Regions from separate parts of the Pseudoalteromonas sp. SaAl2 genome, predicted to be linked through region 1. Evidence: predicted binding sites of a transcription regulator. Region 1 holds the regulator's gene; the other holds the start of a gene.
The links. Region 1 encodes sigma-54, which starts transcription at its own class of promoters, with help from an activator protein. Its sites were predicted from a motif close to GTTGGCACGNNNNTNGNNT; they were not measured.
Positions count from the first base shown of each region.

Region 2: a site for sigma-54 is predicted at 9,717-9,735, ahead of ACU8V8_RS15610 (YggN family protein). Genes of this name have one in related genera too.

Region 1 is NZ_CM129605.1:3,019,012-3,034,220, forward strand. It holds gene ACU8V8_RS14245 (YhcB family protein) at 1-132, shown strand, start outside; gene ACU8V8_RS14250 (Do family serine endopeptidase) at 263-1,615, shown strand; gene ACU8V8_RS14255 (trypsin-like peptidase domain-containing protein) at 1,718-2,800, shown strand; gene murA (UDP-N-acetylglucosamine 1-carboxyvinyltransferase) at 2,840-4,099, opposite strand; gene ACU8V8_RS14265 (BolA family protein) at 4,113-4,370, opposite strand; gene ACU8V8_RS14270 (STAS domain-containing protein) at 4,376-4,669, opposite strand; gene ACU8V8_RS14275 (MlaC/ttg2D family ABC transporter substrate-binding protein) at 4,662-5,336, opposite strand; gene mlaD (outer membrane lipid asymmetry maintenance protein MlaD) at 5,342-5,890, opposite strand; gene mlaE (lipid asymmetry maintenance ABC transporter permease subunit MlaE) at 5,905-6,684, opposite strand; gene mlaF (phospholipid ABC transporter ATP-binding protein MlaF) at 6,684-7,499, opposite strand; gene ACU8V8_RS14295 (calcium/sodium antiporter) at 7,755-8,726, shown strand; gene ACU8V8_RS14300 (KpsF/GutQ family sugar-phosphate isomerase) at 8,750-9,721, shown strand; gene kdsC (3-deoxy-manno-octulosonate-8-phosphatase KdsC) at 9,723-10,274, shown strand; gene lptC (LPS export ABC transporter periplasmic protein LptC) at 10,271-10,825, shown strand; gene lptA (lipopolysaccharide transport periplasmic protein LptA) at 10,815-11,342, shown strand; gene lptB (LPS export ABC transporter ATP-binding protein) at 11,339-12,064, shown strand; gene ACU8V8_RS14325 (RNA polymerase factor sigma-54) at 12,133-13,629, shown strand; gene hpf (ribosome hibernation promoting factor) at 13,660-13,947, shown strand; partial or broken gene ptsN (PTS IIA-like nitrogen regulatory protein PtsN) at 13,952-14,405, shown strand; gene rapZ (RNase adapter RapZ) at 14,426-15,209, shown strand, end outside.
Region 2 is NZ_CM129605.1:3,300,090-3,315,298, forward strand. It holds gene ACU8V8_RS15560 (S8 family serine peptidase) at 1-3,258, opposite strand, end outside; gene ACU8V8_RS15565 (DUF2721 domain-containing protein) at 3,499-3,969, shown strand; gene ACU8V8_RS15570 (c-type cytochrome) at 4,092-4,544, shown strand; gene ACU8V8_RS15575 (cytochrome b/b6 domain-containing protein) at 4,610-5,266, opposite strand; gene ACU8V8_RS15580 (AzlC family ABC transporter permease) at 5,389-6,096, shown strand; gene ACU8V8_RS15585 (AzlD domain-containing protein) at 6,093-6,392, shown strand; gene ACU8V8_RS15590 (iron-containing alcohol dehydrogenase) at 6,400-7,554, opposite strand; gene ACU8V8_RS15595 (LysR family transcriptional regulator) at 7,708-8,577, shown strand; gene ACU8V8_RS15600 (glutathione peroxidase) at 8,646-9,134, shown strand; gene ACU8V8_RS15605 (PA3496 family putative envelope integrity protein) at 9,204-9,392, opposite strand; gene ACU8V8_RS15610 (YggN family protein) at 9,784-10,581, shown strand; partial or broken gene ACU8V8_RS15615 (aminotransferase-like domain-containing protein) at 10,641-12,084, opposite strand; gene ACU8V8_RS15620 (DMT family transporter) at 12,200-13,213, shown strand; gene ACU8V8_RS15625 (diacylglycerol/lipid kinase family protein) at 13,163-14,041, opposite strand; gene ACU8V8_RS15630 (hypothetical protein) at 14,367-14,507, shown strand; tRNA gene ACU8V8_RS15635 (tRNA-Ser) at 14,720-14,810, shown strand; tRNA gene ACU8V8_RS15640 (tRNA-Ser) at 14,863-14,955, shown strand.

The DNA of each region.
Region 1 (15,209 bases):
TTACAACGTTCATTAAAAGAGCGTCAAAGCGATCGTTCTTCAGCCGAGGCGCAACCTGCCGATTACGTGTCAGGCGAGTCAGGCTTATTTGCTGGAGACGACAAAGTTTCAGAACATTCTAAAGCCTCTTGATGAACTTTTTTTTGACCCCATAGTCTGTAGATATAACAGCTTTATATCTAAACCTAGAAAAGGGCTGCTTATGCAGCCCTTTTCTATGTCTATGTTTTTGCTTTTTTGTGATGTGGAGTAAACCCTGACTATGAAAATGAAATTATCGTTAATCAGCGCAGCTGTTCTATCTGCGAGCCTATTATTAACCCCTGGTGTATCAATGGCTAAAATGCCAGTGGCTGTCGATGGTCAACAATTACCTACCCTAGCTCCTATGCTTGAGCAAATCACCCCAGGCGTGGTGAGCATACAAGTATCAGGCTCTAAAGAAGTTCGTAGACGCGCTGATCCTCTCGATTTCTTTTTTGGCAATCCGCAACCTCGCAGCCAAAAACGAGAGTTTAGCGGTTTAGGTTCAGGCGTGATTATTGATGCCGACGAAGGCTATGTTGTTACCAATAATCACGTAGTGCAAGATGCCGAAAAAATGCTGGTTACCCTTGAAGATGGTCGTGAATATGAAGCCACTCGCATAGGGAGTGATAAAGAATCTGACATCGCTTTATTACAAATTGATGCCGATGATCTAGTTGAAATAAAATTAGCCAATTCAGATAAGCTACGAGTTGGTGATTTTGCTGTCGCAATTGGTAACCCTTTTGGACTGAGCCACACTGTAACCTCTGGGATTGTCAGTGCGCTTGGCCGAAGTGGTTTAAATATCGAAGGCTACGAAGACTTCATTCAAACTGATGCAGCTATAAACCAAGGTAACTCAGGTGGTGCACTGGTGAATTTAAACGGCGAGCTAATTGGTATTAATACCGCTATTTTAGGATCTTCAGGTGGTAATGTTGGTATTGGCTTTGCTATTCCATCAAATATGATGAAAAACTTGGTTGATCAAATTATTGAGCACGGTGAAACTCGTCGCGGTTCGTTAGGTATCTCAGGCCGCCCATTGGATGCAGGACTTGCAAAAGCACAGCAGCTTGACGTCAAACAAGGCGCGTATGTTATGCAAGTAATGGACGACTCAGCTGCAAGCAAAGCAGGTATTAAAGCCGGTGATGTTATTATCAGTATTGATGGCAGTGATATCAGTGGCTTCCATGAATTACGCAGTAAGATAGCCACCTTAGGCGAAGGTAAAAAGGTTAAACTAGGCATTTACCGCGATGGAAAAGTAAAAACCGTTAAAGTCACTTTAGATGGCGCATCTGGCTTGAGTGCTTCAGGCGATGAGCTACACCCAGCATTCCAAGGTGCAACGCTTGAAAGCATTCAAAAAAATGGTGCTAAAGGCATTGAGCTGACTTCTGTTGATCCGCGCTCACCAGCTGCACGCGTTGGCTTGGAAGAAGGCGATATCATTATGCAAGTCAATCGCCAACGAGTTGAGAATATTCGTGATATGAATAAGATCATCGAAAATACCAAAGGTAATATTGTGCTTGGTGTAAAAAGAGGGCGAGAATCTGTATTTGTTTTAATTCAATAACGCAAATATTGTACAAATGACATAAATAATAACAGCGGCACTTGCCGCTGTTATTTTTTTTGTGCCATCATAAAGGGATTGCCCATTAACAATAAGAATACCGTGCTAAAATTTTTAAAATTTGTCCTCCCCCCGTTGTTTGCCGGACTAGGCATTGCTTTTTTAGTGGTGTTCTTTAGTCCCAATATGCGTGCAGCGTTATTACCCAATGTTACCTTGCCAAGTGCAATTACCGCACAGCACCTGAGCTTTGCCGACGCAGTTAAACGTGCTGGTCCTTCTGTAGTGACTATTTTCTCTGAGAGTATTTCTAGTCAACCTAGGTATAAACGCCAAAACACAGTACAAGAGCTTGGTTCTGGCGTTATCATGTCCAGCGATGGCTATATTTTAACAAACTATCACGTTATTAATAACGCTGACCAAATCATGGTGATCCTCACCGATGGCCGCCGCTTTTTTGATGTCCAACTTATTGGCTTTGACACCATTACTGATCTCGCATTATTAAAAATAAACGCCGAGCATTTACCCGTGATCCCAATAAATAATGATTTTAACCCGCGTGTTGGCGACGTAGTACTTGCCATAGGCAACCCGCTTAACTTAGGCCAAACAATTACCCAAGGCATAGTAAGTGCAACAGGTAAACAAAAGATCACCGACAGCCCGTACAACAGTCTATTACAGATGGATGCAGCAATTAACGTAGGTAATTCTGGCGGTGCACTGGTTAATTCCAATGGTGATTTAGTCGGTATTACCTCAGCACAGTTTAAAACCCGCGAGAACTTAGATATACAAGGGATTTTCTTTGCGGTGCCATATTCATTGGCCAAAGAAGTAATGGATAAACTTATTCGTCATGGTCGCGTAGTACGCGGCTATTTAGGCTTCACAGGCACCGCGGTTGATAGCACGGGTAAAGAGGTCAGTGATAACTTTACGCCTGTTGCAGGCCTTCGTATTACCAATTTAGACCCATTAGGCCCGGCATGGCAAGCAGGTATTAAAGAGCAAGATATTATCGTTAAAATTGCCGGTGAAGATGTCAGTAACCCACAAAAAACACTCACTACAATCGGTAATTCAGAGCCTGGCCATGAAATTGAGTTTCAGCTATATAGAAATGGGGAAATACTTAAGGTAATGGTTAATGTAGCAGAGCTTGAGACGAAATTATAAAACCTAGGGCCTAGAAGCTAGGACCTAGGTTCTAGGCTATTAACTACTTCTACGTTTGATATTAGCACCCAGTGCACTGAGCTTATCTTCAATACGCTGATAACCACGGTCAACGTGATAGATACGATCGACAACCGTTTCACCTTTTGCCACTATACCGGTCAAAATCAAGCTTGCTGATGCACGTAAGTCAGTTGCCATCACTTGGGCACCACTTAAGCTTTTAGTGTCGCCACAAATTGCTGTGTTACCTTCTAAGCGAATGTTGGCTCCCATACGTTGTAGTTCAGGTACGTGCATAAAACGATTTTCAAAAATTGTTTCTGTAATAGTCGCACTGCCATTTGCAATCACATTCAATGCGGTAAATTGCGCTTGCATATCTGTCGGGAATCCCGGGTGAGGCATCGTTTTAATATTCACCGCTTGCAGCTCACGATTGCGCATATCTAAGTATATGCTGTCATCAGTTACTTCTACCAGTGCATTGGTTGCACGAAGCTTTTCAATAACAGGCTCAAGGCTATGAAAATCTGTAAGCTTACATAATACTTCGCCGCCAGCCATCGCTGCTGCAACTAAAAAAGTACCGGTCTCAATACGGTCAGGTAAAATACGGTGCTCACAACCATGAAGTTTCTCAACACCTTCAATTTCTATACGGCTGGTACCGGCACCTGTAATTTTAGCCCCCATAGCAACCAAGCAAGCCGCCAAGTCGGTTATTTCTGGTTCGCGTGCCGCGTTTTCAAGTACCGTTTTGCCATCAGCTAAAGTTGCTGCCATAAGCAGGTTTTCAGTTGCACCAACGCTGACCATTTCCATGTATATCTCAGCCCCTTTTAAGCGGCCGTCAACACTGGCATTAATGTAGCCATTTTCAACCTGAATGCTCGCGCCCATGCGCTCAAGGCCTTGAATATGAATATCAACTGGGCGAGCACCAATCGCACACCCGCCAGGTAATGACACTTGCGCTTGGCCAAAACGAGCAACCAATGGCCCTAACGCTAAAACAGATGCACGCATTTGTTTTACTAAGTCATAAGGAGCAAGCGTTTTATCAACGGTAGCACCATCGATAACTAACTGCTCACCTTGCCACTGCACATCAGCCCCTAGGGTTTTCAACAATGCTTCAGTGGTACCGATATCACGCAAACGTGGTACATTATTAAACGTACTTTTACCATCAGCCAAAAGAGCGGCAAAAAGAATCGGTAGCGCGGCATTTTTAGCGCCTGAAATAGTTACTTCACCCGCAAGCCCAGTGCCACCTTGAATTACAAATTGATCCATGAGGAGGCCTTAGTTATTGCGGTAAAATAAATTTTTGTTCACGCTTCCACTCTGTAGGTGTAAAAGCACGAATAGACACGGCATGAATCGTACCGTCAGAAATGGTATTCATTAATGGTGCATACACTAGCTGCTGTTTTTTCACTCGACTTAGACCGTCAAAACACTCGCCCACTGCAATCACTTCATAATGACTACCATTTGCTTTAACATGAACTTCAGCTAATTGTAATTCGTCGCGTAATAACGTCTCGACTTCGCTTGTTTGCATAACTCTCACTCAAATAGGGTTGTAACCTGCCCCAACTGCATTAATTTTTGCAATTGCTCAGGTATATTTTGCAATTCAAGGCGAATGCCTTGCTGCTTTAATTCTGCGAAAGAGTGAATTAACCAAGCTAAGCCCGCCGTGTCAACCCTTGATACATCAGAAAGGTCAAAATACCAAGTTTTATGGTTAGTTTGTGAGTTTTTATTAATAAGGCGTTCAGCCGCAATTGAGTTTCGGGTTAATTCGCCGCTTACTTTAAATTGCTGCTCATCGATTTGAGTAACGCTTACTTTACTCATTACCACCTTCACCTCTAAATTGTACTGGTAACTGACTTTTCTGTCTAAGCAGGTTACTGACATGCTCAATACCTTGCTGACGAAGAATTCCTTGCAGCTCGCTTTGTTTCGCATCTAATAGACTGATACCTTCAGCTACCATGTCATAAGCTCGCCAATCACCGCTTCTGTCTTCGCGCACTTTAAAGTCAATTTTAATATCCGGTTTACCAGGCTCTACAATTTTAGTTTTTACTAATACAACATCCTGCCCAGCAAACGCTCTAGCAGGTGCGAATTCAACCTGTTGATTTGTATATTGAGTAAAAACACCGGCATAAGTCGCAACTAAATATTCTTGGAAGGCATCAATAAACTCTTTAATATCTTCAACCGCTTGCTTTTGCTCTGCGGGATCTTTAATTGCACGAACTTTTGAAACATGGCTACCTAACACGCGAAGTGCGGCATATTTATAATCAATGTAAGGCATTAATTCTTCAGTAACGATTACACGTAAGTGCTCTTTATCTTTTTCTATTAATGGTTGATCGCGGGTAATACGCTGAAAAGTGTTATCAGATACCTGACGAACCATTTTATATGGGTCTTTTAAGTCCACAGATTGAGCATTTACATTGGTTGCGATAAAAGTAAAAGCAACAAAGACTAAAAATTTCTTAAACATAATAATTACTCGCCACCTTGATTGAATAAAAACTGCCCGATCAATTCTTCAAGTACTAAAGCAGATTTGGTATCGGTAATAAAATCACCATCATTTAACGCTTTGCTTTCAACACCAAATAACTCGTCCAAGCCTAAGTCTTGATCATTACTGGTTACTTCAAGGCCTAAGCAGGCTTGCTCTGCCGATTTAGGTGCGATAACGGGGTTAATTCCTAAATACTGCTCACCTAAAATACCTGAGGTTAAAATCGAGACAGAGCTAGTATCTGAAAAGCGACATTGATATTGCGCATCAATGGTCATATCAACTACTGGTAAAAACTCTTGCGGATGAATCGAAATAGCCTCAACACGCCCGACGACAACACCACCCACCTTAATTGGAGCACGTGCTTTTAATGAGCCAATATTTTCGAATTTGGCTTTTAGCAAGTATGTTTCGCCACTACCACTAATGCCTGCGTTAGCCACTTTCAATGCCAGCATAGCAAAAGCGGCAATGCCGAGAGCTACAAAAAAGCCAACTAAAATCTCTAATTTCCGTGAATTCATTATCTATACCTTTCTTAGCTGGTAAACATTACCGCTGTCAAAATAAAATCAAACCCTAAAACAGCCAAAGATGAGTGCACAACGGTCTCTGTTGTTGCTTTACTGATCCCTTCTGAAGTTGGTACACAATCGTAGCCTTTGTAAAGTGCGATCCAAGTTACAACAATGGCGAATACAAAGCTTTTGATCATGCCATTTAAAATATCTTGTTGGAATGACACTTGTGACTGCATGATTGACCAAAAACTACCGGTATCAACACCTAACCAGTCAACACCCACTAAATGAGCGCCAATTATTGCAACCGCTGAGAAAATAAGAGCCAACAACGGCATACTAATAAAACCGGCCCAAAAACGAGGAGCAATAATACGTTTAAGCGGATCAATCGCCATCATTTCAAGGCTTGATAACTGCTCGGTCGCTTTCATCAAACCAATTTCTGCGGTAAGTGCACTTCCTGCTCGCCCGGCAAATAGCAAAGCCGTAACAACAGGGCCAAGCTCTCTGAGTAAACTCAATGCAACAAGTGGCCCTAAGCTGTCTTCTGCACCATAACCCACTAATACGGTGTAACCTTGCAGCGCGAGCACCATACCAATAAATAAACCAGAGACCATAATGATAAGCAACGACTGAGAACCCACCATATAGAGTTGGCGAATAAGCAGTGGTGTGCCTTTCCTGAAATTAGGTAGATTCCACAGAGCGCCAATCAACATTTGTGTTGAACGGCCAAGTGCGGCAAATCGACCCAATGTTTTATGACCTAGCTTTTGAAACAAATCAAACATCAGCTACGCCCTCCAAGCAACTCTTCATTATAAGGCTGAGCCGGAAAATGAAACGGCACAGGTCCATCAGATAGGCCTTTCAAAAACTGCTGTACCAATGGCGACTCATGATTTCGCATTTGATCTGGCGAACCACTACCAATAACTCCTTGATCTGCAATAATGATTACATGATCAGCAATACTCATTACTTCTGTTACATCATGAGTAACAATAAGTGACGATAGCCCAAGTACTTGGTTCAGTGATTTAATTAGTTTAACCAGTACACCCATTGAGATTGGATCTTGCCCAGCAAACGGCTCATCATACATGATAAGTTCAGGATCCAACGCAATAGAGCGAGCAAGTGCCGCACGACGAGCCATACCACCAGATAGCTCTGACGGCATTAAATCTTGGGCACCACGTAAACCAACGGCTTGTAATTTCATTAACACAACAAGACGAATTAAATCTTCACTGAGGCGGGTATGCTCTCTAAGCGGAAACGCGATATTGTCAAAAACAGACATATCGGTAAATAAGGCGCCGCTTTGAAACAACATGCTCATTTTGGTACGCGCGGCATAAAGCTCTTTGCGCGTCATCGTTGGGATATTATCACCTTCAAACAAAATCGTACCGTTATCGGGTTTTAATTGACCACCAATTAAACGCAGCATGGTAGTTTTACCAATACCGCTGGGCCCCATAATGGCAGTGATCTTGCCTTTCGGAACGCTAAAACTCATATTTTTATATATGCTTCTATCGCCCCGTGAAAAGCTTACATCCTTGATTTCTACTATTGGTTGCGACAAGTCGCTCTCCATTTCTATTTTCACTACTTCCCCTATTTTAAGGCTTTTTACGCAAAGATGGAAAAAACAAATCGTAAAATTTTGTAATATTCTATGTAATAACAGCCTAAGCCTTACTAAAGCTGACTTAACCTAACCTTAAATAAATTTTTCTAAGGTAAAAATAACGACTTATTAAACATTAGACCCGATTCTTTTATTTATACTTTCAGGTTGGCTTTTGTTACTATTTACCGCAATCTGATATTGAATAATTGGCGTAATGTAATGGTGACTTCTTTTGTCATTTTAATTCTTGGATTTGCTGGACTTGTTTGGAGCGCAGATCGTTTTGTTTATGGTGCTGCAGCACTGGCAAAAAATTTCGGTGTCCCCACTTTAATAGTCGGTTTAACCGTTGTTGCTATGGGCTCATCAGCGCCTGAAATGATGGTTTCGGCCTCCGCCGCCCTTGCCGGTAAAACGGATACTGCAGTTGGCAATGCAGTCGGTTCAAATATCACTAATATTTTGTTGGTATTAGGCATTACCGCATTGTTACGCCCGCTTTCGGTATCTTCAACAACACTCAAGCGAGAAATGCCGCTAGTGTTACTTATTTCGATTGCTGCTTGGTATGTGTTTTCAGATAACTACTTCTCGTTTGCCGAAGGCATTGCGCTACTAATTGCATTTATTGTTTTTATTGCTGGGCTTATCATAATTTCGATTCGCGCTAAGAACCAAGCCGATGACCCATTTGTTAGTGAAGCCTGTGATGATGTGCCAGATAATGTTCCAACCAAGTCAGCACTATTTTGGCTAGTTGTCGGCATGGTCGTACTTCCTTTAAGCTCTCACTTTTTAGTTGGTTCAGCTGTTGATATTGCAAAGTATTTTGGCTTAAGCGATTTAGTCATCGGCTTGACTATTATTGCTATCGGTACCAGCTTGCCTGAACTTGCAGCTTGTATTGCAGGGGTGCTAAAAAACGAAGACGACTTAGCATTGGGTAATATTGTTGGCTCTAATATTTTTAACTTACTAGCCGTTTTACCATTAGCGGGGATTATAAATCCTTCGATTATTGACCCCTCAGCGGCAAACCGTGACGCGCTAATTATGATAGGTGCCACCATCGCATTAATCGCTATGTCCTTGAGTTTTCGTGGGGCACGCCGTATTAATAGAGTTGAAGGTGGCTTATTATTAGCCGCATTTGTTGCTTATCAAGGTTATATTTTTAGCCAAGTAGCTTAATACCGAATAAATTGGACAACACAATGACGCAGTTAAATTTTATTGAACAAGGAAAACGAGTACTTGATATTGAACGTCAAGCCCTTGTTGATATAGCTCAATACCTAGACGAAAACTTTAACCAGGCCTGTCAGTTGATGTATCAATGCCAAGGCCGAATTATCGTTGTCGGCATGGGCAAATCGGGCCATATTGGCAATAAAATTGCTGCCACATTAGCAAGCACCGGCACACCAGCTTTTTTTGTTCACCCTGGTGAAGCGAGCCACGGTGATTTAGGCATGATCACCCGTGATGATGTAGTCATGCTGATATCTAATTCTGGCGAAACCAGTGAAGTGCTCAATATAATCCCAGTGATTAAACGCATTGGCGCTAAAATGATCGCAATGACCAGCAACCCAACATCGTCAATGGCAAATTGGGCTGATGCTCATGTATGCATTAAAGTATCTAAAGAAGCTTGCCCTCTTGGCCTTGCACCAACAGCCAGCACCACAGCAACACTTGCAATGGGAGATGCAATAGCCGTCGCCCTACTTGAAACACGAGGTTTCACAGCCGACGATTTCGCACTATCACACCCAGGCGGCAGTTTAGGCAAACGCTTGTTACTGTGCTTAAAAGATTTAATGCATGATGGTGCCTCAACGCCTATTATTAAAGACACGCAATGCATTAAAGACGCTTTAATAGAAATGTCAGCCAAAGGCCTAGGCATGACAGCAATTGTAAACAACCTTGGCCAACTCAATGGTTTGTTCACTGACGGTGATTTACGCCGTATTTTAGAGCAACGTATCGATATACATAGCACGCTTATTAGTGAAGTCATGACACGTTCGTGCACCACGGCAACTGCGGATATGCTTGCCGCCGAAGCGCTTAATATTATGGAACGTAAACGTATTAACGGTCTTATTGTAATTGACGAAAACCAGCACCCTATTGGTGCATTAAATATGCAAGACTTGCTCAAAGCAGGAGTGTTATAAAATGCAATTTGCTGACTTATACCAACCATTGAGCTTAGATGCTCAAACTCGCGCTAAAAGAATAAAATTACTGATCTGCGATATTGACGGGGTATTTTCTGATGGTCGAATTTACTTAGGTAATCAAGGCGAAGAATTAAAAGCATTTAATACCAAAGATGGTTTTGGCATCAAAGCACTTATCAACAGTGGTTTTGAAGTTGCTGTGATCACAGGTCGTCATTCACAGATAGTTCAGCAGCGCATGACTAGCCTAACAGTACAACATATATATCAAGGTCAAGAAAATAAGCTGCAAGCCTATCAAGAACTTAAAGATAAACTGAGCTTAACCGATGAGCAAATCGCCTATATTGGCGATGACGGCCCAGATCTCCCAGTCATGGAGCAAGTTGGCTTTGCAGTAGCGGTGAACGACGCCCACCCGTTAATCAAACGCGTATCGCATTATACCACTATGCTACCGGGTGGATTTGGCGCAGTGCGAGAACTCACTGATTTATTAATGCTAGAAAATGGCAAATCGCTGACTAGCGAAGGCACCAGCTCATGAATAGTGCGCGTTTAATATTAAGCGTATTATTTATTGGCTGTATGGTTTGGCTTTGGTATCCATACTTTAACCAAGCAAACACACAACAGCTCGTTGAAGAAGATGTTATTGCCAAGCCCGACTACACAGCAGTGGCATTAAAACAAACAGCCTTTGATGAGCAAGGTAAAATAAGCCACAAAGTGACCGCTGCTAAAATGGAACTATATCAGCAGTTAGGATTCACGTACTTTGAAGAACCTATTTTCACCTTATATAATCAAGAACAAATGTGGCAAATTAATGCAGCTGAAGCCACATTATATGAAAATAACCAGCTGGTTTTAGAAGGCAATGTGACGGCGAAAAATCTCACAGATAATGCCATGATAGATCACATTAATGCCGATAACATCCAAGTTGATATTGAACTTCAAACAATGAGTTCAGAACAACCTGTAGAGTTGGTCGGCCCTAATTTAAAAATTACTGGGCGCGGATTACAAGCCGACTTAAAAGCCGAAGTAATAGAACTAATTAACCATACGCGAACCATATATTATGACCAATAAACTAGCCAACATATTTATCATTCCAAGCTTACTCATTGCATTTTCGAGCCTTGCCCAAGATACAACACCACCGGCCGATCAGGTATCAATCAGCGCTGATAAACAACAAGCTCAGCTTAAATCTAATGTCGGTATTTTTGAAAAAAACGTTGAAATTATCCATGGTAACCGCCGAATTAAAGCAGATCGCCTCGAAGTACATAAACGTGAAGACTTAGGCGATAATAAACAGTTACTCGTGGCCACAGGCAAACCTGCATACTTTGAAGAAAAACAAACCGATGGCACTCTAATGAGCGCCAGTGCTGATGAAGTTCGTTACGATGTAGCAAAGCGCCTGTTAACTTTAATAGGTAATGCGAAAGTAACCCAAGCAGGGCAAAAAATTAACGCTAAAAGCATCACCTACGATATGGAACAGCAGCTAATAAGTGCTGAAAGAGGCGAAGACTCAAATGACCGCGTGCATACAATTTTAGTACCTGTCGATAGCAAAAAATCAAAAGGCCAGCCATGAGTACATTAAAAGCCGAGTTTTTAGCAAAAAGCTACAAGGGCCGCCAAGTTGTAAAAAGTGTTGGCTTAGAAGTTAGCGCTGGGAGTATTGTTGGTCTGCTAGGTCCTAATGGCGCAGGCAAAACCACCACTTTTTATATGATTGTTGGCTTAGTGCCCAGCGATAAAGGTAAAATTAGTATTGATGATAACGATATTACATTATTACCCATGCACAGCCGTGCTCGCTTGGGTATTGGCTACTTACCACAAGAGTCATCTATTTTTCGTAAATTGACCGTTTACCAAAACCTGATGGCGATTTTAGAAACCCGTAAAGAGCTAAATAAAACAGCCCGTGAAGAAGCCTTAGATAGCCTACTTGATGAATTTAGCATTCAACACATTCGTGATAGTCAAGGCATGGCATTGTCAGGTGGTGAACGCCGCCGTGTTGAAATTGCGCGTGCTTTAGCCGCAAATCCTAAATTTATCCTATTAGATGAGCCTTTTGCTGGTGTTGATCCCATTTCAGTGTTAGATATAAAGAAGATTATCGAGCACCTTAAAAACCGTGGCATCGGTGTACTAATAACCGACCATAATGTAAGAGAAACCCTTGATGTTTGTGAAAAAGCCTACATAGTTTCTCATGGGGAGTTAATTGCATCAGGAACTCCTGAGCATGTACTTGCCAACCAAACAGTTCGCGATGTATATCTGGGTGAGCAATTTAGGCTATAAAGCAACACTCAGCTAACTATCTGCTAAACTAAATTATGACAACACAATAAAAGGATTGTTAGAGATAAATGAGGCAATCACTCCAGCTGCGCATGGGCCAGCAACTTACAATGACACCACAACTGCAACAAGCAATTCGCTTATTGCAGTTAAGTACATTGGATCTCCAGCAAGAAATTCAAGAAGCACTCGACAGCAATCCATTACTTGAGGTCGAAGAGCAAGAGTTTGGTGATGAAACGGCTGGCAAAAATGAACAAAAACAAGACACTGACGATGTCACAGTAAGTGCCTCAGCCGATGAAACACCCAGCGAATACGAACAAGAAAGCAGCGAAGCACTTAATAAAGACACAGTAAGTGATGACATGGCTATGGATGTGACCTGGGATGAGTACATGAGTGCTGCTCCTGCCAGCTCATCAGGCCCGATGCCTGAAGATGAATCTATTTATCAAGGTGCTTCAACCGAAACCTTGCATGAATATATTATGTGGCAGTTACAGCTCACCCCATTTAGTCCGACCGACGAGGCGATCGCTATTGCCATTGTCGAAGCTATCGACGAGTCAGGTATTTTAACTCTAAGTTGTGAAGACATTGCAGAGAGCCTAAATAAAGATAATAACGAAGAAGAAATTGAGCTTGATGAAGTGCAAGCCGTTTTAAAACGTATTCAACTGTTTGACCCAATTGGTATTGGTGCACGCAGCTTGCAAGAATGTTTATGTATTCAACTAAATCAATTTGACCCCGCAACTCCTTGGATTAGCGAGACAAAAATGATTTTAACTGAACACATCGATTTATTGGCCAGTCGTGACTATCGCACTTTGATGAAAAAGACTAAGCTTAAGGAAGATGAACTTAAAGAAGTGATGACACTCATCCACAGTCTAAACCCAAAGCCTGCGGATAGCATCGTACGTGAAGAGTCTGAATACGTTATTCCAGATGTCTCAGTAAAGAAAATTAAAGGCCGTTGGGTTGTTGAGTTAAACCCCGATAGCATGCCTAAAATTAGAGTAAACAGCCAATATGCAGCTATGTCTCGCTCGGTTAAATCGAGTAGCGACAGCCAATTTATTCGCTCCCACTTGCAAGAAGCAAAGTGGTTTATAAAAAGTTTAGAAAGCCGTAATGACACATTACTTAAAGTAACCAACTGTATCGTTCAACAGCAACAAGGGTTCTTTGAGCATGGCCCTGAAGCAATGCGCCCTATGGTATTAAACGATGTTGCTGAAATGGTAGAGATGCATGAATCAACCATCTCACGTGTTACCACGCAAAAGTACATGCACACCCCAAGAGGGATTTTTGAGTTAAAGTATTTTTTCTCAAGCCATGTGAGCACTGAAAACGGTGGTGAATGTTCATCTACAGCGATCCGCGCATTAATTAGAAAATTAATTAGCGCAGAAAACTCAGCGAAACCATTGAGTGATAGCAAAATTGCAGATATATTGGCAGAGCAAGGTATCAAAGTAGCTAGACGTACAATTGCAAAATATCGCGAGTCACTGGCTATTCCACCGTCGAATCAAAGAAAGAGTTTGATTTAAGGCGTAAAAAAACAAAGAAGGAAAATGCTTATGCAACTGAATTTAACTGGTCGTCACGTAGAAATTACCGATTCACTTAGAGACTATGTACACAATAAGTTTGCAAAGCTTGAAAGGCACTTTGATCATATAAACAACGTGCACGTCATTTTAGACGTAGAAAAGCTAAGCCAAAAAGCAGAAGCCACAATACACCTCAGTGGTGCTGATTTATTTGCTTCAACCGAACATCAAGACATGTACGCTGCGATTGACGCCCTAATAGATAAACTAGACCGTCAAGTTATCAAACACAAAGAGAAGCACGCTCGACACTAATATTATGAAACTAAGTTCACTTACTTGTAAGGACTGCAGTAAAGCTGCGGTCCTTTTTAATAGCAAAAAACGAATTTTAGAATTTATTAGCCAGTTGGCTCATGAACAACTCCCTCACCTTTCAGAACAAGAAATTCTTAACTCGTTACTTAATCGAGAAAAATTAGGTAGCACAGGTATTGGCCGTGGAATTGCTATTCCTCACGGTAGAATAACGGGTGTTGATACTCCATTAGCACTGATACTAGTGAGCGAAACGCCCATTAACTTTGATGCGATTGATAACCGTCCTGTAGATATATTTGTGGCACTCATCGTACCTGATGGTGACAGCCAACTTCATTTAAAGACCTTGGCCACAATTGCTGATAAACTTAACGATAAAGATTTTTTGTAAACAATTACGTAGCGCTAAATCTGACCACGACTTATACCAAGTTATTGTCGAGCTGTCTTAGGAAAGTGAAGGAGTCATTACATGGAGTTAATTATCATCAGTGGGCGTTCAGGTTCTGGTAAATCTGTTGCCCTTCGCGTATTAGAAGATCTAGGTTATTATTGTGTTGATAATATTCCTGTGAACTTGCTGCCTTCACTCGTACGAAGCGTTTCTGATAACTATGATAAAACAGCAGTTAGTATTGATGTGCGCAATCTGCCAAAAGAACAAGAAGAGTTTAATGACATTCTTGAGTATTTACCTGGCTTTGCAAACCCAACTTTATTTTATTTAGACAGTGACGACCAAACGCTGATCAAACGCTTTTCTGAAACTCGCCGTTTGCACCCTTTATCGTTAGATTCTCTGCCCCTTGATTTAGCCATCAAACAAGAAAAAGTATTGCTTGATGTATTGATCACTCGTGCTGATTTTATTCTTGATACAACAGAGTTGAGCGTTCACCAATTAGCAGAATCAATTCGTGAGAAGATTTTAGGTAAAAAAGATAAAAAGTTAATTATCACTTTTGAATCTTTTGGTTTTAAGCACGGTATCCCTAAAGAAGCTGATTACGTATTTGATGCCCGATTTTTACCAAACCCACACTGGGAGCCTGAGCTAAAGCCACTTACAGGCCTAGATCAACCAGTAAAAGACTATTTAGCTAGCCACAGCATAGTACAAAAGTTTACTTGGCAGATTCAGACCTTTGTACAAACTTGGCTGCCTCACTTAGAGCGTAATAACCGCAGCTATCTAACTATTGCTATTGGTTGTACCGGCGGGCAACACCGCTCTGTCTACTTGGCGCAAACTATAG
Region 2 (15,209 bases), 280 kb from region 1:
ATCAAGTGCATCCATATCATCAACGATGATATCACCTGTATCTGCATCAACAACTAAGCCCGGTGCCGACATACTTAACGTTTCAAAGTAAGCAATGTCTAAATTCGTTTCACCATCAAACGTGATTGAACCCACTGTCAAGCCCGTTAGGATAGATTCATCAACTGAGAAATCTTCAATTATTAGGTTAGGTACTGTTGGTGCATCTGCAATGTCTCGTGGTGCAGTAAGATATACTTTAGTGCCTGCTGGCGATGTTAGTGCAAATGCACCACTTGATTGTACAACTGCTTTTTGACCAGGTGCTAGAGAAGCTAACTTGTCACCACTGCTGTCTGTTGCAAGCATTGAAACAACAGGGTTACCTGTAAAGGTTGTTGAGCCTACTGCTGTATCTGTTTCAAAATAAACGCCCGCTTGATAACTAGGGTAACCTACAGAAGCTGCAATATTAACCTGTCCGCCCAACATATCTGCATTCAAGCCCATTAGCTCACTACAACCAGAGAAAGTAACTGTATTCTCACCTGCAGCATGGAACATTGGCGTGCCCCACTGCCAACCGTCAACACCATTAGCATCAATTGTGCCAATTAATGTACGGCTACGGCCAGGTACTGCAGCAGTTTGTCCGACATCATTCAGGTTCATCATGAAGTGATCATAAACACCATCATTGTCAGTATCTAAGTTCATACGAACACCGACTTGACGCATATGAGTAATCTCATCGCGTAACTGGATAGAAGATGTAATAAACACACCTGAGTCACAGTTTTCAGATGCATAAGCTGCAAACGTCGTGCTTAAAATATCAAAATCAGCATCAGTATTTTCAGGGCTTGTCGCTACAACTTGCTCTGCAATAGGTGATACAGGTAAAGCCCCTACATTTTCTACGACTAATTGCGTTACACCATCAACTTCCTCAAAACCAAATGAAAGCTCTTCACCTGCTTTCGGTAGTGCATGATAAACAAGGTGTAAAGCGTGGTCTGAATCAGCATCTGCTGTATCATCAAATACGAGTGCACCATCAAACTCTGCCATTGTAAGTGAAGGGCTGCGAGCTGCTAAATCATCAGCATCAAATGGGTTTTCTAGAGTCCACTCATGTAGTTTAGTTGGATCAACAGTCATCGTTACATCGAATGTCGTTTCTGAATTAGCTGTAACCGTTACACTGCGTGGGATATCGAAGCTCACTGCGCCGCTGTCTGCATCATTCATGTAACGCTCTTCAATACGAAGGTCGTATGTTTTATCTTCATCAGAGAAGTTTTTAAGCGTCACAGTTTTCATGAAGCTAGTCGCTTCAGTCATGCGCTCTAAACCAAACGATAATGCAGCTTGCGCAGTTTGATATTCATCATCTTCAACCCATGCTGCCACCGGTAAGCTCACAGCTTTATCAACATCAACTAAACCAGCTCCAATAGAGCTAATTGGTGCAAGTGGCGAATCAGGGTTAATTGAAACTGGGTCAACGGTAACATTTAAGTCTGCCGCATTCATGATAGTCGCTTTGATTTCAAGCGCAGTACGATCTGGGTGAGCCTCACGCACAAGTGCAACTGCACCTGCTGTAATAGGACCAGAGAACGAAGTACCTGTTGCTGGAGCAAGGCCATCTTGAGTACCTGTAGCTGCAACCATGATGTCAGTACCAGGAGCTGTAATTTCAGGTTTTAACAAGCCGTCCATTGATGGACCACGCGATGAGAACGATGCAACAGCACCTGCTGTTACTTTACGCTCCACGGTAATATCATAAGTTGCAACTTCACCTGCTTCTAATGCTGCTTTCATCGCTGCACCAGCTGCAAAATTAATACCTACATTAGGAATGGTAACAGCAGCATCAAAACCACCCATTGGTGCAGGTGTACCATCGTCAACATTATTTGCGATAAATACAAATGCCGCTCCACGGTTTTGTGCACTTAATACTTTTTGAGTAAAGTTACATGCACCGCGATCTATGATTACCGCTTTACCTGTAAAATCTGTTTCTTCTGAAAACTCAACACAGCCATCTTGATTTTCTTCTGGGTATACTACTTCGGCATCCGCTTCTGTCATTGCAAAAGCCGTTTGTGGGCCAAAGCCTGAAGGCTGAATAATTGTTTCTTCACCGGCTACTGTGCCTGATGCCACACCTACATCATTAGCAGGGTGAGTCATTGCACCAACAGACAATGCATTAGGTGTAGTTGATGGACCACCAATACGGAACGGGTTATCACCATCATTACCTGCAGAAATAACAACATTTACACCCGCTTCAACAGCTTGTTGGATTAAAAATTGTGTACCACCGCCAATATAAGTATCACCAAACTCTCCACCTAGTGACATATTAATAACATCAACGCGGTCAGCGGTATCGCCATCACCATTTGGATCCATCGCCGCTTCAAGAGCTGATACTTGCGCAGCGCTTGGGCAACCACCACCACACACAGAGTAAACATAAAGCTCAACTTCTGGCGCTATACCGGTAACTGAGTGAGAAACTGACGTACCATGGCTTGTTGGCTCATCGACATCAGGTATTACTACTTCAGGATCATGTTCTATTGGATCGGCATCATCACGTATAAAGTCGTAGCCGCCCATTACTTGCCCTTGTGGCCAAGTAACAGATGTTGGATCAGCTTGTGCAGCTTCATATGCTTCAACAGTACCTTCACCACCAAAGATAGAATGGGTATAATCAACACCGGTATCTAACACAGCAACCGTTTGAGTAGAACCAGTGACAGTGCCGTTAGTTACTAAAGGAGAAGCCTTAATATAATCAGCCGTTGCTGCTACATGAAGATCGTAGTCAAACATTGGAAGTACGCGCTCTACACGTGGGTCGTTCTTTATTTTTTCAAGTGCACCTGGGCTTGCTTGAACAATAAGAGTCGGAGCCAGTATTTTGGTTTCCCCAAGGACTTTTACGTTGCTATCAAGAGAGAACAGCTTGTCTTTTACTTGGCTTTGCAGTGAAGCTACATTGTCATAGCTTGTACGAGCACTCGATACGCTATACGTGCCTTGCTCCATCATATCTGCTGCCGTTGTTGCTTTTAATACAACTAAAAATGATGTCGGTTCTTTTTTCTCTGCTACATCGGCTTGTGAAATAGGTGTATAGCTGACGTGCTTAAGCGCACTTTGATTTAATGTATTTGCACTAGCAGCACCTGCGATTAATACGCTGGTTACAGCAGTTGCAACAGCTGTTTTTTTTATTAGATTTCTAGACATGGTTTCCCCTGGATGAGTTATGTATTATTGTGTCTAACGTAGGTTAAAAATTACATTTCGTGACCTAATATAAAGCTACACAGCAAAGTTTGACAACAACGCAGTTACATATTAATTACATAAAATCACAAAAAGCATCAAAAACAAATCGCAAATCATTGTAATTTATGAATTTTAAAGAAACTCACTAATTGTAAAGCTTTGTAAACATTAGAGCATAGACTTAGTAAAAGGAAACAAATGGATAGCGAAGTTATTAACATATTAACAATGGCCAAAGTAATTCAAACGGCCGTTGCTCCGGTTTTTTTGATCACAGGGATCGCTGCAACTTTAGGCGTACTTTCAAATCGCTTAGCGCGTATCACCGATCGCGCACGCCAGCTTGAGCGTAAACTAAAAGTAAGCATCGATGAAGATTTTAACCTATCACTTACCACCGAACTTAGAGCCCTGTTAAAACGTTCTCGCTGTATTCACATCGCATTTAGCTTAAGCGTATTAAGTGCAGTATTAGTGTGTGCAGTGGTCATGTTATTATTTTTGTCGCACATCCAATCCATTAACTTAGGGGTGACTATAGGCAGCTGCTTTGTCGGCGCTATGGCTTTATTAATCTGTGCTTTTATGTCACTGCTTGGTGAAGTCTTCCTAGCCACGCGCAGTATGCGCAGAGGAATGATATTTGCAGATATTGATATAAATGACTAACCTAAACCTTAATCATTGAATTCAATAACAGTTAAGTTTAACCGCAATATACTTGAATATTCTGACGTGCTGATATACAACAGCTATTCAGGTAATAAATTATTTATTTAGGGGCAAAAGGAATGAAATTTAAGCAGGTATTTTTAGGAGCTATCCTATCAACTTTTACACTTGGCGCATCAGCTAATTCAGCATTTGAAGAGCCAAAAGACGCAATCGAATATCGTCAAGCAGCGTTTTCTATGATCCGAGTACAAATTGGTGACATGGGCGACATGTTAAAAGGTAAGGTAGAGTTTGATGCTGAGCGTTTTAAGCACCGTGCAAATAACGCAGCTGCATTATCGAAAATGCCATGGGAAGCATTTGTTGAGGGCTCGGATAAAGGTGATACTTCTGCATTACCGGCTATCTGGAGTGACAACGAAACCTTTATGAAAAAAGCCGCAACTTTTCAGCAATACGCTGACGAATTAGCCGTTGCGGCACAAAGTGGTGACAAAAAAGCCATTGCTAAAGCATTTGGCCCTTGGGCTAAAGGCTGTAAAGATTGCCATAAGTCTTTTAAAGACTAATAAACAATTTGAATAATAAAAACGGCGCTTCTTAGCGCCGTTTTTATTATCTTTTCAAAGAAAATTTAACTAAATAAATAGCTTAAAGGCTCTGCACCCCATGTTGTCATTAATACAATCAATAGCACTACAAAAATGACAAATGCAGCCCAAGGTGCTTTAGTTACTGAGCTGTGCTCGTTCATTTGCTCAGCGTCAGCTTTGCCTGTGATCATCGCTTTGACGAGCTTTTTGCCTTTTAAACGGTATATAACAATCGCACTAATGTGCAAAATGATGGCGTAGAAAAGTAAATCAAAATTCCTATGATGCACCCAACCTGCCCACTCAACAATATTACTCGATACATATTGTACTAGCGGTCCATCAGTTAAAATGTCGTCAGTGGTCATTAGGCCGCTGATAAGTTGTGTCAAAATCAAAATAAAAAATGCGATAACCATATAGCTACCAGCGGCCCCATGTCCAGGCTTAGTATCGCCAAGCTTAAATGACTTTATGGCAGCCAGTGGAGAATGAATAAGTGCAGCGAGTTTTGCAGTTTTACTACCAATTACCCCCCAAATTAAACGGGTAAGCAGTAACGCTAAAGTAAAAAAACCTGCAACAAAGTGTAGTTCGAGCATGCCTTCTTCAGCACTGAAATACAAAGTGGCAATTGCAATAACTAATAACCAATGGAAACTTCGAATAAAACCATCCCACACCTTAAGCTTATCCATTCTCAACCCCTTTAAATAAAAATATTATTATCCCAAACTTTCACTAAGTTAGCATCTTTACTATTCATAGTTAATTGATCTATGGCAGACTACCAATATAAACTTCATAATAAATAACAATAATGAAACTAAGTACAAAACGCGCTTTAGTAAAGGGCTTTTTAGACATGTTACCACTGTGTTTAGCTGTGATCCCATGGGGCATATTATGTGGCTCCTTAGCCGTACAAAATGGCTTTACTGCAATTGAAACTCAAGCTATGTCTTTACTGGTATTCGCAGGGTCGGCGCAACTCGTTGCCATTGAACTAATAGCAGGTAACACACCCTTGCTAACAATTTTATTTACCACTTTGATAATTAGTTCTCGGCATTTTTTATACGGTTTAGCAATTCGCCATAAAGTAATCGACCAACCTTTGCGTTGGCGTTTGCCAGTTAGCTTTGTTCTGACTGACGAGCTATTTGCATTTTCTCATCACCGTAAGGCCTATCGTACAAAAACACGATTGATCTATGCATTAAGCGCTGGGTTTAGTTTTTATATAGCATGGAATCTATGGACTTTTATCGGCATTGTTACCGGTAGTCTGCTACCTGACTTAACTAACTTAGGGCTAGACTTCGCTATAGCCGCCACCTTTATCGCCTTAGTTATTCCTGGTATAAAAAACCTAGCAACATTAGCAACCGTAATTACTGCAGGTATTTTTGCTACTCTATTAAAAAGCCAAGGCTTTGAATTATGGTTAGTGGCGGCGGCATTAACCGCAATGACTGTAGGTTATATGATCAGCCGTATACAAAGCCGATTGGAGCATAGCTTATGATGACCACTATTTTACTGATGGCGTGCATTACCTTTTTTACTCGTTACTTATTTTTGCACCACGCTCTACCGTTTAAAGTAGGTCCTAAAATGCAGCAATTTTTGAGTTTTAGTGCACCTGCGGTGCTTACCGCAATATGGGTACCTATTGTATTCGTCAATGAGGAGGGTATTAATCTTGATTGGCAAAACCCATACCTTAGTGCTGCCATTGCTGCAATAATTGTCGCGTATAAAACACACAATATTTACTACACTACACTGGTCGGTATGGGTCTATTTTTGATATTAAACTAAACGAGTGTTAAACGCTGGCGAGTAAAATTGCTCGACTTTTATCTAACGTCACTTGCTCTCGCTCACCTAGGGCAGTCATACCATGGCGCTCTAGTTGCGTAACGATTTTGTCAGCAACTTCTTCGCCAAGTCCATAATCACTTAGACGTGTTGGCATATTAACACTGTGGAAAAACGCTTCTGTTGCTGCAATTGCTTGCTCGATAGCCACTTCTTCATCTGTAATATCAAGCTCTAAAACACGCTCCGCATACTGTAAAATTTTACCGCGCTTCGCCTCTTTTTGTTCAGCCATCATACGAGGCAAAACAATCGCTAGTGTTTGCGCATGATCAAGCCCGTAGACTGCCGTCATTTCATGGCCTAACATATGAGTCGCCCAGTCTTGAGGTACACCGGCTCCGATCAGGCCATTTAACGCCATTGTCGCTGACCACATAATATTAGCACGCACTTGGTAGTTGTCAGGCTCGCTAAATGCTTTAGGACCTTCTTCCATTAAGGTCATAAGAATACCTTCAGCAAACCTATCCTGCAGCTTGCCGCCTACATCATAGGTTAAATACTGCTCCATCGTATGCACAAATGCATCAACAATCCCATTAGCTACTTGACGCTTTGGCAGCGAGTAAGTTACCGCAGGGTCAAGTACTGCAAATTTTGGCAGCACTAAGGGGCTCGCAAATGGTAGTTTATCGTGACTTTCAAGATTCGAAACAACGCTATTGCCGTTTGATTCTGAACCGGTCGCCGGTAACGTTAATACCGCCCCCAGAGCAATAGCTGATTTAATTTCGCCGCCCTTAGCAAGAATATCCCACGGTTCACCATCATAATTTGCTGCTGCAGCTATAAATTTACTGCCATCAATAACTGACCCACCACCCACAGCAAGGATGAAATCAATTTGCTTTTCCTTTACTACGCTAACTGCTTTCATACATGTTTGGTAGCTTGGATTTGGCTCTATGCCTGTAAATTCAAACCAAGTATGCTCATTAAGGGCCTCAACAACCTGATCGTAAACACCATTACTTTTAATACTCCCGCCACCATAAGTAACTAGTACTTTGGCATCTGCTGGGATTTCACTTTTAATTTTCGCGATTTGTTGCTCGCCAAAATGGATTTTGGTTGGGTTTACAAAACTAAAATTTAACATGCTTGCTCCAATGCTTGAATAATATATTTTTGGTGACCAAGTAATTGTAAGTGTTTAAACGCTAAATTAAAGACGAGAATCAGACAATCACTTTTGCACAGCTGCAATAATTAATGCAATATACTTATATTACTTACCTTATGAGATAAAATAATGTGGCAAGGCCTAGATGAATTTTTACATGTTGTTGAGCATGGCAGCTTTACTCACGCCGCAAAAGCGATGGAAGTTTCAACATCCCATATTAGCCGTCAGGTTCAGCAATTGGAAAACCGTTTAGGCTCAGTATTATTTCAACGCACCACTCGCAAAATTAGTCTCACCGACGCCGGGCGTGAATACGCCATCAAACTCAAAGCAATTAAACAAGAGTTAATTGATGCCAACACCCAATTGCAAGGTGAGCAGCGCAAGCCAAAAGGCCTTATTCGTATTACGGGTGCAGGTGAGTTTGTCGCAACCAATGTGGCCTCGAAAATTGTTGAATTTGTAAAGCGTTACCCTGAAGTCGAGGTAGATATGGACTTTAACAATCGTAATGTTGATTTAGTCGAAGAAGGTTTTGACTTAGCAATTCGCTTTGGTCGCATGCAAGACTCAAACTTAATTGCCCGACCACTATGCCCACGGGTAATGACCTTAGTTGCAAGCCCTGAATACTTAGAGCATCACACATCTCCCACCACACCATTACAACTGATAAATCACAATTGCTTAGTTGCCATGGGTAAGCGCTGGCGGTTTAGTTTTGCAGGTGACTTAAAAGAAGTAAAAATAAATGGTAATTGGCGTAGTAATCACCCAAGAGCATTACTCAGCGCTACTTTGGCAGGTTTGGGTATTGCCCACTTAGCCAGTGATATTGTTCAGCCCTACGTACAACAAGGTCAGCTAGTCACTTTACTTGATGAATTCCAAGTAACCGATAATGCATCATGGCTGGTGTATCCACGCAAAGATTTAATGCCGTACCGTGTTCGATTACTAATTGAATACTTATTAGCTAGTTTTTCTGATGACTAAAAATTAGGCTTTAAGTCTGTCGCTACACAGGATAAACTTTGACAAACAAAAATAAAAAAATCTTTAACATGAATGACTTTTATCAGCTTAGCGCCACCAGCCTGCAAGGGCAATCTATTGAGTTTAATGACTTTAAAGACAAGGTTGTACTTGTGGTCAACACCGCAAGCCAATGCGGCTTCACCCCGCACTATGCTGGCTTACAAGCACTGCATGAAAAGTACCACCAACAAGGCCTAGTGATAATTGGCTTTCCTTGCAATCAGTTTGGCAAACAAGAACCCGGTGATGCAACGCAAATTAAACAAGAGTGTTTAATTAATTATGGCGTCGACTTTCAAATAATGAGCAAGGTCGATGTCAACGGTGAACACGCTCACCCTGTGTTTAGGCATTTAAAATCTGCTTTACCTGGGTTTTTAACACGTAAGATAAAGTGGAATTTTACTAAATTTTTAATTGGTAAAGAGGGTAATGCAATAAAACGCTTTGCACCATTTACTAAACCACAGCAAATAGAGAGCAGCATTAGACAAGCACTTAATTTAAAAAACTAATACTCAAAGGCTGCTTGCACTCGCTAGCAGCCTTTAGCTCAGTCTTAAACGGCTGAAAAATCAATAAAATTAGTTGTTTAAATACTCATCGAAGTCATCATCGCCTAAGTTTTTACGTAAGCGTTTTTGCTCAAGGTAGTCTTCCAACTTTTTCTTCACCTTTTGCTTTTTTTTGTCGTGTTGATTGCGCCCAACCATTTCGTACTCATCTTCAACAAAATCATCATCTAGCGCATCGTAACTAAATGTCTTACCCACAACCCACTCCATAAAGTGTTTGAGACCAATGCCAGCTTAGTACAGACATTGGTAAAGTTAAAAAGTTTAGTGCTTTTTAAAGTATAAAAAAGCATCAAATACAGCCACCCTTCTATCTTATAAAGAAGGTATGTCAGTAATGTGAATAAATAGCGCTTAATTTGAGTTCTGGGAAGTGAGAGTTTTTTATCGAAACGATAAACATCTTTTATGCATTTATAATTTTTGGTCAAAATGACTAATTAATAGTAAATTTTAAAATAAAAGAATTCTATCATTTAGCATTGAAAACAATTAAAGCATTGTTTTTAAATGATTTTAATTATTGGCACCAAACTTGATATCTCTTTATCAACAAAAGTTAAATTCAACACTTAGCAGGATTATAAAAATGAAAAAATTACTTCTAGTCGGTTCTTTATTTATAGCTACAGGTGCAATGGCTCATGACGATCACGATACCAACATCTCATTTAGTGGTGATTCATGTGAAGTCGAATTTCAAAATGATGTTCGAATCAGGCCAAGTGAATTAGAAATTTTTACCGCAGATAATCACAGTATGGTTTTCAGTAATAATGGCAAGTTAATCATTGACGGCCAAACACTTGTCCTTGATAGTGAACAACGTCAAGCAATCAGCGCTTATTCAGACAGCTTACGTAGCCAACTACCTGAAGTTGCGGATATTGCGCTTGAAGGTGTAAAAATAGCGGGCGTCGCCATTGAAGAAGTCGCTAGTGCGTTTAACATTCAAGGGTTGGATAGCATTAATGAGTTTATGGCAGATATTGAGGTTGAAGTAGAAAATACATTTTATCAGCAAGGTGCCTTCGTCATGGGCCAGCAAAGCTTTAATGAATTTGGTGAAAACTTTGAAAGCCACTTTGATGAGCAAATTGAAAGCGCTGTAGAATCAGCCATGATGCAATCGATGGGCAGTATATTGATGGCATTAGGATCTGAATTAATGGGTTCTGGTGGTGATATGCAAGCATTTGAACAACGCATGGAAAACATGGGCTCGCAAATAGAGCAAAAAGTAGAATTACAAGCCAATCAACTTGAAAAGCGTGCCGATGCATTGTGTGGAAATTTTTCAACTATTGCAGAACAAGAGTTGCAACTTGTACAACTGGTACCTGAACTTAAAAATTACCAACTATTTAGCTATAAGAAAAGTAATTAAATCAATATAGTTTGATATCCCTTTAGCAGCATTTGGCCTTAACAGTCCCTGCTGCTTTTTTACTTTTTAGCCAAAGGTAACAGCTCTCCTAATTTACTAATTGCTTGCTCCAAGCGATCACCCCACGGTAGGCCATAACTTAAACGAATACAGTTGCGATACTTATTGGTTGCAGAAAAAATATACCCCGGTGTGATGCTAATACCGTGTTCTAATGCTAATTGAAATAACTTTACACTATCGTAATTTTTACCTAAATCAATCCACACTACACAACCACCTTGCGGATCGCTTACTCTTACAGAGCTAGGAAAGGTCTGTTGTAAACACCAGATCATTCGCTCCTTATTACTGCGCAGCGTTTGTCTGAGTAATTTTAAATTTCGTTCGTACTCTCCACTGGCAACAAACTCATATAACGTCCATTGATTGATCAACGATGTTGAACAGCTAAATGCTCGCTTAAAACGACGTGCTTGTGCAGCAAACTTACCGGCGATCAACCAGCCTACTCGATAACTCGGTGCCGCTGTTTTGGAGAACGACGCACATGTTAACACTAAGCCTTTTGTGGAATACGCTTGAGCGGGTGTGCCCCGTGCAGCGCCAAAATGCAAATCACCGTATACATCATCTTCAATTAATACCACATCCTGTGATTCTAACAGCTCAACCAACTTTTTACGTTTATGATCCGGCATAAAGCTCCCCACCGGATTATTGATCGCCGTTGAAAACACACAGGCTTTTATATCATGATCTTGTAAAGCCTGATTTAGATCATCAAGCCAGATCCCATCATCTGGACACAAAGGGATCTCCAATGCTTTTAGCCCTAAACTTTCGATCAGTTCAATTATGCCGAAATAGCATGGCGACTCGATCGCGATAATATCCCCCGCTTTTTGCGACACACTTTAACGCTATGGTTAATGCTTCTTGGGCACCATTGGTGATCACCAACTCTTGGCTATCAACTCCAATACCAAAATCTAAATAACGTCTAACCAATTGCTGCTTTAACGGCGCATAGCCATCAATCGCCCCATAATTAATTGCTCGACTACCTGCCATCGACATAACTCGGCGCATAGTCCGAGCAAGCATTTTGTCGGTCGGCGCAGCTGCCACTGGGTTTGCAATACCAAAAGGCACCACATCTGCCTGATGGATAGCGTCATAAACCTGCTCAATTAATACCTGCATGTTAACTGACACTGGCTCACGGCTTAATTTAACCCGCTTAGGTCTGGCTGACTGCATAGCAACAGACTTTAAGAAATAACCTGACTTTTCGCGTGCCTCAACCAATCCCTGCGACTCCAAAGATTGATAAGCCAATTTAACTGTTGGAATACTGACATTTAATTTGTCAGCCATTTTTCTCAGAGAAGGTAACTTTTCACCCGGCAGCAACGTACCTTGATCACACAGTTCGCGAACTAACTGCATCACCTGTTGGTATAAAAATTCTTGCTTACTCTTACTGATCACTAATGACATCGCACGGCCTCACGAACCTAAATCTGTATAGGTTACATTTATGGTTTTCTGTATATGTTAAGTATACACATGCGCACTAGAATACACACTTAGTCAACACATTGGATAAAAAGCCATGAAAAGTATCGCACTTTACATTGTCACCGTTTTAATTTGGGGTTCAACCTGGCTCGCAATTGAATTTCAATTAGGTGATATAGCAGTTGAAACCTCGCTATTTTACCGCTTTGGCTTAGCCGCCATTTTAATGTGGTTATGGGTAAGCGTTAAGAAGCTGCCTATGCGTTACAATAAGCGAGATCATGGCTTCTTCGCTCTATTAGCATTATGTAATTTCGGGTTAAATTACCTAATGCTGTATTGGGCACAAAACCATTTAACATCAGCCATGGCTTCAATTGCATTTTCATTATTACTTTTGATGAACATAGTGAATACCCGATTATTTTTTGGCAAGCCCATAGCTAAACGCATTTACTTTGGTGCATTACTCGGGGTAATAGGTATTGGTTGCTTGTTCTGGCCACAATTACAGCAATTCGACTTGAATAATGAGGTGTTGGTCGGTTTACTACTTGCCCTTACAGGCACCTTTGTGGCTTCATTGGGAAACATGGTAAGCGTACGTAACTCAAAACAACATATTGGCGTAATGCAAGGCAACGCCTGGGGTATGTTATACAGCGCTGTTGGCTTGTTAGCCTACTTACTATTAAGTGACGCTAGTTTGAGTTTTTCAGCGCCAGCAAGCTATTGGTACTCACTACTGTATTTAGCCATTTTTGGCACTGTTATTGCCTTTGCTTGCTATTTTGCACTACTTAAAAATATTGGCCCAGAACGAGCAAGCTACGTTATCGTTTTATTTCCACTTGTAGCTGTGACATTAAGCACATTGTTCGAAGGTTTCATTTGGCAGGCCAACACCTTTTTAGGATTTAGTTTAGTACTACTTGGTAATGCCATAGTACTCACTCCAACAAAACGTATTAACGCTTTTTTTGGCAGCAAGAGCATTGCAACAAAAAAGCTCCATCCCCAGTTAGAATGCGCAATAGCGCAACTAACGCCAAAGCGCCTACTTGTTAGGCGCTTTTTTATTGCTCTTAAAAGGAGTACAGAAACGTAATGCCTGCGGGTGAACCGTAATAATGGCTGGTGTTTTGCCTACCAATTCTCCATCCGCTTCAATCAATAATCCAGCACTTGTGATGACAGCACTATTTACTTGCTGATAGATAAGCCCCTTCATGCCGTGGTGATTACGTAATAGTAAACGCAAAAAGTGATATAAATTTGCTAACATCCCTCCCGCGCTCATAGCATAGCACTCTAGTAAGCCGTTGTTTAATTGTGCCTTAGGTGCAATGGCTAACCCACCGCCAAAGAAACGATGATTAGCAAACACAGTAATTAAATTAATCTGAGATACTGACTGTCCTGCAAAGTTACCCACCAACCGATGCGGTTTATAACTGAGTAAATGTTTAAACCCCGCAAAGCTATAGCCAAATGAAGACATTGCAGGCTTACCTTGCAAGGATTTAACTACATGAGCGTCAAACCCCACCCCTGCAACATTAATAAAGTAGCGGTCATTTATCTGCCCTATATCGATAGGCTCATCATTTAGTGAAAAAATGCTATTTTGCCAATCACTTATATTACAAGCAAAGCCCCGAGCGAAGTCATTGCCTGTGCCTTGCGGTAATAACGCCAGCGAGCACTCACTATTAATTAACCCATTGACCGTCAAATGCAATGTGCCATCTCCCCCAACCGCAACCACGCGCGTATGCTGCTTTGCTAATTTTGCAATTGCCGCACAGTCTGCTGCAAAATTACCAGTGGTGATAAACATATCTAATTGTATTTGTCTTTTTTCGCACTCTTTATACAACCACATGCACATTTTTTTATGATTTTTTTTCGTACTCGGCTTAATTATTATTAGCATTGATAGGCAAACCTATATCACTATGTAAAAATACATATAAACAAAAAATAAATTAATCTGAATAAATAGTCACTTTATTCATTATGAAATGCATATAAAAAATATAAATCCTATAAAAACCCTACACAAAAAGCGTCTTAGCAACAATCAAAAACACATAATTATGCAGAATACACTTAAAAACGAAACTTAACCGCATGTTAATGACAAGAAAATGCATTAGTTTTTCTTATCTGTTCACCTTACTTTTTATCGTTTTATTTTTGTGCAATTTAACGTCAAAATAGCCCCGTTCTCAAAACAGACATAACCCGGAGCAAAAGTAATGAAACCAGTAAACACATTAAATGAAAATGCAGCAACCCATGTTGCCGTAAAATCAAGTAATCGCAAAGCTAAAATGCTTGCTAGACTCAACCGATACAGCAAAGCACTCGCATTAGGCGGCGTAATTCAATACAAATAATCACCCAACCATGATTATTTTAGCGGTGCAGCAAACACCCAACCACTAAACGAAGACACTTCTTTAGCTCCCTCGTTTGCTGCAACCTCTTCTTAAAACTATTAAAACTCTCCCCTTTTAGAAAAAAACTCTCTTTTTAGAACAAAAAACCAGCAAACGATCTTTTTTCCTATTTACACACCTCAATCACCTGCGTATTATTCTTTCCCAACGGAGAGATGGCAGAGTGGTCGAATGCACCGGTCTTGAAAACCGGCAGGGGTTTATAGCCCCTCTAGGGTTCAAATCCCTATCTCTCCACCATTATTACTTTTTGGTGGTTCACTCGACTATCAAAATGAAAAGTTTATGCGCCGGAGAGGTGGCCGAGTGGCCGAAGGCGCTCCCCTGCTAAGGGAGTATAGGGTTTGTAGCTCTATCGAGGGTTCGAATCCCTCCTTCTCCGCCATTTAATAACGAAGAAAGCCCCGCAATTTATTGTGGGGCTTTTTTTGTTATTAAAAATGGCTGAAGGCGGGTGAGAACCCTCGACCAGGGTTCGACAAAATGTCTGGAACATTTTAGGCCGCTGCAAGCGCCGCGAAGCGGTTGATTACATGGACGTAAGCAAGCCTATCCCCACGTTTGACACAAATATCAGTCTAAAAAGCCTATCATTTTATGTCCGTAACCTTTACACCGATGAAGGAGGGTGATAATTGA